Regions from separate parts of the Micromonospora sp. CNZ296 genome, predicted to be linked through region 1. Evidence: riboswitches for the same ligand, from Rfam matches in the RefSeq annotation. Region 1 holds a riboswitch; the other holds the start of a gene.
The links. A riboswitch is a leader RNA that binds a small molecule or an ion and turns the genes downstream of it on or off. The one in region 1 is predicted to bind cyclic di-AMP.
Positions count from the first base shown of each region.

Region 2: another riboswitch for cyclic di-AMP. It lies ahead of FB455_RS02840 (C39 family peptidase); the one in region 1 lies ahead of FB455_RS06390 (C39 family peptidase).

Region 1 covers NZ_VISW01000003.1:184,287-187,874, reverse strand. Annotated here, with positions in the region: gene FB455_RS06400 (alpha/beta fold hydrolase) at 1-442, opposite strand, end outside; gene FB455_RS06390 (C39 family peptidase) at 908-1,762, opposite strand; cyclic di-AMP (ydaO/yuaA leader) riboswitch at 1,955-2,097, opposite strand; gene FB455_RS06385 (hypothetical protein) at 2,406-3,170, opposite strand; gene FB455_RS06380 (hypothetical protein) at 3,306-3,588, opposite strand, start outside.
Region 2 covers NZ_VISW01000001.1:627,085-630,672, reverse strand. Annotated here, with positions in the region: gene FB455_RS34645 (hypothetical protein) at 6-470, opposite strand; gene FB455_RS34640 (recombinase zinc ribbon domain-containing protein) at 482-817, shown strand; gene FB455_RS02840 (C39 family peptidase) at 1,235-2,035, opposite strand; cyclic di-AMP (ydaO/yuaA leader) riboswitch at 2,245-2,385, opposite strand; gene FB455_RS02835 (hypothetical protein) at 2,777-3,049, shown strand; gene FB455_RS02830 (copper resistance CopC/CopD family protein) at 3,380-3,588, shown strand, end outside.

The sequences.
Region 1 (3,588 bases):
ACACGCGCAGGTAGCGGCGGGCCGCCTCGTCACGGGTGGCGAACCAGGTGACCGGCCGGGCGGCCAGTTCCGCCGACTTCGCCAGCTCGGCCGGGGACCAGACCGCCTTGATGCCGAGCCCGACCACCGCGTCGACCGGAAGCCCTCGCTGCCGGGCCGCGAGCGCCAGCGCCACCACCCCGCCGAGCGAGTGCCCGAGCAGCACCAGCCGGTCCTCGGGGCCGAGCCGGACCGGGCCGAGCCCGTCGACCACGCGCTGGGCCAGGGCCTCGAACGAGTAGCCGTCGAGCGGCGGCGACCAGCCGTGACCCGCCAGGTCGGGGGCGAGCCAGCGGCCGGGCCAGCGGCGTTCCAGCAGCGGCGCCCAGGGCAGCCACACCTCGCCTGTGGCACCCATGCCGTGCAGGAGAATCAGGTGCCGCTTCCCCGTCGCATCGCCCATTGGCGCAGTCTGCCACCGCCCGCCCCGGACACGCGAGACCGAACCCGCCGACCCGCCCCACCCTGACGCCCCCACGCCCCACGCCGCTCGCCCTCGCCCCCGCCCCGTCCTCGCCCCCGCCCCGTCCTCGCCCCCGCGCGCCGCCCTCGCCCCGGCTCCGGCCGCCCACACTCCGCCCTCGCCGTCGATCTTGGAGTTGTGGCACCTTCCATAGCGGGTGAGCCGGACAAACTGGGCGCCACAAGTCCAAGATCGGCGCGCCAAGGCCGCATGAGGGCCGCGCCAGGGCCGGGCGGGGCGAGGGCGAGGGGCGAGCGCGGACCAGCCGCCGGGCCACCTGCGGGGCCACCAGCGCCACGAAGTCGACGGCGCCGACCTGGGCGGTGACGGACGGGGGCGAGGGAGGGCGGGACGGGGAAGGCCGGCACCCCGGGTGGGGTGCCGGCCTTCGGGCGTGCGGGACGGTCAGGCGGAGTAGCCGCGGCTGGCGATCCAGTGCGCCAGGTCGATCGTGGTGATCCAGTACGAGGGCAGCGACGGGTCGGCCGAGTCGGCGATCCGTACGGTCCGGCCGTCGTCCTTGTAGCCGACCACCGCGACGTAGTGGCCACCAGGGAACGAGTGCCAGCCGCCGTTGGTGTCGGTGGCCGTACCGGCGACGTTCGCGACGACCCCGCGGCCGTTGCTGATCGCCTCGACCACGTCGGCCTGGAGGCGGTCCATCTGCGCCGGGGTGGCCGAGCCGGGAATCATGCGGGTCCGGTACGGGTTGCCCTTGACCTGCTGGTTGAGCACCCGAGTGGTGTCCTCGGCCGAGTTGGTGCCCATCTCGGTGGTGCCGAGGGGGCCGGCGAGCGCGTCCTGGCTGCGCTCGACGCCGGCGGCGCTGAGCGCGTTGCGCACGGCGGCCGGGCCGCAGTAGAAGTAGTTGATCTGGGCCTGGTAGTCGTAGTCGAGCGACTTGCTCGACGGCGGCTTCGGCTTGGCCTTGGGCGTGGTGTCCGGGTCGGCCGTGACCTTGGCCGACGGGGAGGCGCTCGGCGACGCGCTGGGCGAGGCGGAGGCGCTGGGCGACGCCTGCGGTACGGCGATGCGGGCCTCGCTGCGGCTGGCGGGCTGCTCGCCGAGGCGGGCGGCGCCGAGGTCGGCGACCGCGGCGGTGTTCTCCTGGACCGGGGCGTCGTCACCCGCGGTGGCGACGGTGCCGGCGCCGGCGGCCAGCACGAGCGCGGCGGCCGATCCGGCGATGATCTGGTACGGGCGTTCAGTGACGATCCGTCGCAGCTGACGCTTCAGGTGGTGCTTCACGAAATCCTCCACGGGGCGTGAGCGGCACACGCCGGCCCGGCACGCGGAGGAACTCACACGTGCTGGCGGGGCCGGATGGCCGGGGGATCGGGAACGCCCGTGATGCCGGGCGCCCAGAGGGCGGTTGCCGGTCGCGCGTCAGGCGCGCGCGGGCACCGCTTCGCCGTGGAGGCGGGGGGACGATCGAGGGGTGGGCACGCGGGGTACTCCTTCCGTGGCCGCCGACCGGGTTAGCTGACGGATTCGGGCGGGAAGTACGCCCTACCGCGGGCCGTGGGCTCGCGGATTCACCCCGATGGTGCTCATGGGTCCCCGGTTCGTGGAACACGATTAGGCGGGTCGGTGCGGCGTCGCCGTCGGCGATCGATTACCGCATCGGACGCGCCGACACTACCGGTGGGTATGCCCCCTGCCAAGCGCTCCCACCTGCGTAAACGTGATCCGTGGTAACGGATTTCGGAACACCCGGTTACTGACTTCACTCAATGGGACAAGCAGTTTCGACGGCGCCCGGTGGCGGAAAGCGGACAGACGGCGACCACCCGGCCGACAATCGCGATACTCGATGACCCGTTCTGCGCCCGGCGCCCGTTTCGGTGAACCGGGTGACCGGGCTCACCACGTTCCGGGTAACGATTCGGTCGAGACGGCCGTCTCAGCCGACCCGGGCCGGGCGCCAGCGGGCGTTACGGACCGACGCGGGCACCGGCTGGGCGCTCGGCGTCGCGCTCCGGTACGCCGGGGCGGGCCGCAGCGCCACTGTGGCCGCGTACGCCTCGGCGGCGAGTGTCCGGGCGGCCTCGGCGGCCAGTTCCGCGTCCCGCCAGGCTGCCCGCTCCCGCGCGGCGGCGCTCTCCCATCCGGACCGGCGCCCGTCCCTGACGGTGCGGGCCAGCACGATCTCCTGCTCGGCCGGGTGCCGGCGCGGATCCCACCCGTTGCGGCGCGCCAGCACGTCGGCGAGCTGACGGGCGGTCAGGTCGCCCCGCCAGTGCGCCGTCATGGCGGCGTGGCGCAGCCAGCGCTCCCGGGCCGCGTACTCCGCAGGGGTTTGTGGCGTGCGCGGCGCGGCCAGCGCGGCGGCGCCGGCGAGGCGGCGGGCGGCGGCATCCGCCTCGTCGTACGCGGCCCAGGCCCGGTCCGCCTCGTCCTGCGCGGCCAGCCACTGCTCCCGGCGGCGACGGGCCGTCTGGGCGGCCCCGGCGGCGGCCACCGCCACCTCCTCGGCGTACCGGGTCAGGTCGTCGCGGCGGGCGGCGTCGGCGTCGGGCGGCTCGGGGGCGGTCTCCGGCGCGGGGTCGCGTTCGGGCCGGGCGACGAGCGCGGCGAGCAGGCCCAAGGCGAGCAGCAGGAGGAAGGACCAGATGGCGGCGGCCTCGGGCACGGAGGTGAGGAAGTGGTACAGAGCGGTCTGCGACATGGTCGGCACCTCACGGGAAGGACCTGGCGGGAGGACCCGCACGACCTCGCCGGGGCGGGCCGGTGAAGAGCCGCCGGGGCGGGTGCGGGGATGACGTGCGGTGGGTGCGGAGAACGGGCGCGGCCCGTGAGCGGGTCAGCGGGCGGGCGGTGCCCGCGGGCCGGCCGGTGCGACGGCCCGTCCGGCCGGGACCGGCTCCACGACGGCCGGGGCGGCCGCCCGGGGCGCGGGCGCCGGAACCCCGGCGGGAGCGGCCTGCCGCTCGGCCTCCGGCCGCGTCGCGGTCGAGGCGCCGGTGACCGTGCACGTCGAGGCGGCGACCGCCGGAGCCGGGGCGGCAGCGGCGACACCGGCCGGCAGCGTGGCGGCGCCGAACGAACAGGCGACGACCACGGCGAGACTGGCGAGCATCCGGGCG
Region 2 (3,588 bases), on a different contig from region 1:
GCCCTTCATCCAGCGCAGCGGACTTTTTGTCCGACTCGACCATGAAGATCCTTCGTAGAAATGTTGGCGTGTCGGACCACCAGAGTGACGATCCCGCGGATCCCATGACCCGATGGCTCAACAGCCAGCCGCACGCCGGCGCGCAGCCGCGCGTCCGGCGGCAGGGTGGTCTGCGGTTTGCGTTCTACGGCCGGATGTCGACCATCGAGCATCAAGACCGGGTGACGTCCCGGCACTGGCAGCGGGACTGCGCCAGCGAACTCGTCGCCGGTCACGGGCTGATCGTCGCCGAGTACTTCGATGCCGGCTGCTCGCGCCGCCGCGGCTGGCGGCAGCGTCCGCAGGCCGCCGCGCTGCTGGCCGCGCTCCCCGATCCGCACCGTGGGTTCGACGCGATCGTGGTCGGCGAATACGAACAAGCATTCTCCGCCAACCAGCTGCAGCACCTGGCACCCCTGCTCGAACAGCACGGTGTGCAGTTGTGGCCAGCCACGACGGGACTGCCCGCCGCTACCTGTTCACCGGCCTGCTGCGCTGCGCACCATGCGGCCGAAGACTGGAATCCCACTGGATCAACCAGCGTCCGGGCTACCGATGCCGCCAAGGCCACACCAGCACCCAACAGCCCACCAACGGCCGACGCAAGATGCTCTACCTCAGGGAAGACCACATCATCGCGCGACTGATGGGACATCCCGGCCTCGCCAGCGACGCCCAGAACCCGCATGACCTGGCCGCGCTCCTGCACAGAAACAAGATCAGCATCATCTGCGATCAGGAACGATGTACACCGACCACAGGAGCCTCAGGCAAGTGAGCCCGTTCAACCCATGATCAATATGTGGAGATGTTGTGTCCGAGGGATTCGGACACAAAGTCACGGCACCCATGCTCAGCATGGGTGCTCATGCCGTAATCCTATAGCAGCGAGCGGCACTATGGAGTTTCCCGTGTCGGCGTCATGCCGTTATCGGTGACGCACCAAAGTCCACAGAGGGGCTGGTTCGGATTTCGCGCCGGCGGCCCCGGCCTGGCCAACCCACCCGGCATGCTGGACCTGTACGTGTTCGCCCCTGCCCGCCGCGTCGGGCGGCACCTAACCTGACCGCACAAGATGATCGGCTGAGCCATACCAGAGGGCGCACGACGTGCCGTCCTGCCTGCTACTGGGCGCGAACCGAAAGGCGACGGGCACCGGCTCGAACGAGCCGGTGCCCGAGGGCCGGAGATGGGATCAGGCGGAGTAGCCGCGGGTGGCCATCCAGTTCGCCAGGTCGATGGTGGTCATCCAGTAGGCGGCCATGTTCGGGTCGGCGGAGTCGGCGATCCGCACCGTCCGGCCGTCGTCCTTATATCCGACCACGGCGATGTAGTGGCCGCCGGGGAAGGAGTGCCAGCCGCCGTCTGTATCGGTCGCGGAGCCGACGGTGTTGGCGACCACGGCACGGCCGTCGGTGATGGCGGTGACCACGTCGGCCTGGAGCTGGTCGATCTGCGCCGGCGTCGCGGCCTGGCCCGGGATCATGTGCGTCCGGTACGGGTTGCCCTTGACCATCTGGTTGAGCCCGCGAGTGGTGTCCTCCGCCGAGTTGGTGCCGTTCTCGCCAGCGTTCAGCGGGGCGACCATCGCGTCCTGGGTGGTCTCGACGCCGCTCGCGCTGAGCGCGTTGCGCACAGCGGCCGGGCCGCAGTTCCAGTAGGCAGTCTGCGCCTCGTAGGTGTGGTCGAGGACCTTGGTCGACGGAGGCTTCGGCCTCGCCTTCTTGGTCACGTCCGGGTCGGTCGTGGCCCTGTCCTTCGCTGACGGCGACGGCTCGGCGGCGACGCGAGCCTCGCCGCGGGTGGCGACATCACCGAGCCGCGGAGCCAGCCCGGCGGCGGTGTTCCCCTGGCGGACGGGCGCGTTGTGATCGGTGGCGGCCAGCGCCGTGCCGACGCCGCTGGCGAGCACGAGCGCCGCGGCGGAGCCGGCGATGATCTTGTACGGGCGCTCGGTCACAAGACGCCGCAGCTGACGCTTCATGTGGTGCTTCATGTGTTCCTCCACGGGCTGGAGCGGCACAGGCCGGCCCGACGCGCGGAGGAACTCACGCACGTTGTGACTGGGCGGGGTGCCGCGGGGATGGGGAGCGCCCGGTGGGCCGGGCTGGGGGGCAGTTGCCGGGACTCACAGTCAGGCGAGTGTCGGCACCGCGATGCCGTGGAGGCGTGGGGAGTATCGGGAGGTGTTTCGCACGAGGCTGGCACTCCTTCCGTGGCCGCCTACCGGGTTAGCTGACGGATTCGGGCGGGAAGTACGCCCTACCGCGGGCCGTGGCTCGCGGATTCACCCCGGTGTTGCCTGGGTCCCCGGTTCATGAGATCACGATTAGGCGGGTCGGAGCGGCGTCGCCACTTGCGATCGGAAACCGCACCGGACGCGCCGACATTACCGGTGGGTACGTCGTATGCCAAGGGCTCCCACCTGCATAAGCCTCGAACATCGCTACTCTGATCGGAACCTCCAGTTACTCATGCCACTCAATGGGACGAGCAGTTATAGCGGAACCCTCGGGACGTAACCGGACATCGGAATGCTGTTGGCGCTCAATTGCTTGGCCGATCGCCGCATACTCACCCGAATGGCCGTTTCCTGGGCGGCCGTACGTAGCCCCACACCAATTTCAGTCACAATTCAGCAAACCCGGGCCGGCAGCAGCGGCGGTAGTGGTGGTACGGGCCGAGGCCGCGCGCAGACACAAGTCAGTGCGAGCTCCCCGTTACCGCACAGGCGTTCATGGAGATGAAGTTGGCGGCGCTCGTGACACCCGGCAGTCAGCCCGCGCAGACCGCGGGTAGCTCGACGTTCGAATGTCGACGTGGCTTCGACGAAAATCAACCCAATCCCGGCGGGCGGCGTAAGGCCGGATCGCCGCCCTGCCGACGGTTGGGCGCGCGCCGCGCGAAGCAAGTGGGAACCGCGTACGAGAGCATGATCGTCGCGCTGATCGCGGTGGCCCGCTTCAAAATCCGTCACCGCGGGGCCACAGAGCGACCCGACCACGGCTGACCGGGACCGCGGCAATGCCTCGCACCACTCCCGGCGCAGTCCGTCGCCGTTGCGAGTCGGCGATGCCACCATGCTGGCGCTCTCCCCCAACCTGACTTTCTGGATCGTCGAAGCTGACCCGCCCCTACTAAGGGCGGGTAGTAGTTGACCTAGGATGGCGACCGCACCACGTGGGAGCGATGTGTGGGCACCGGCCCGCGCCTCCTTGGCGGAAGGATCAACAGTGCCTTTCCAGCGGCGTCGCCGGGCGGCCTGACCTTGCTTGCTGCATCGCCGGGTCTCGCATGTCCTCAGTCGCCAGCACGTCGCGCCGCGCGCTGGGCAATTCGGGTGTGGCTGGCGCTGTTTCCCGCCCTCATCGTGGCCCTCGGGTTCGCTTCCCCTGCGGCCGCACATTTCAAGCTGCTCCGGGCCGTTCCGGCCGACGGCGCGCGGATCGACGGCGCCGTCCAGGAGATCCGGCTGACGCTCAGCGCCGCCGGCACGCCCACAGGAGCGGGATTCAAGCTTTCCGACGGCAACGGCATCGGCCTACCGGC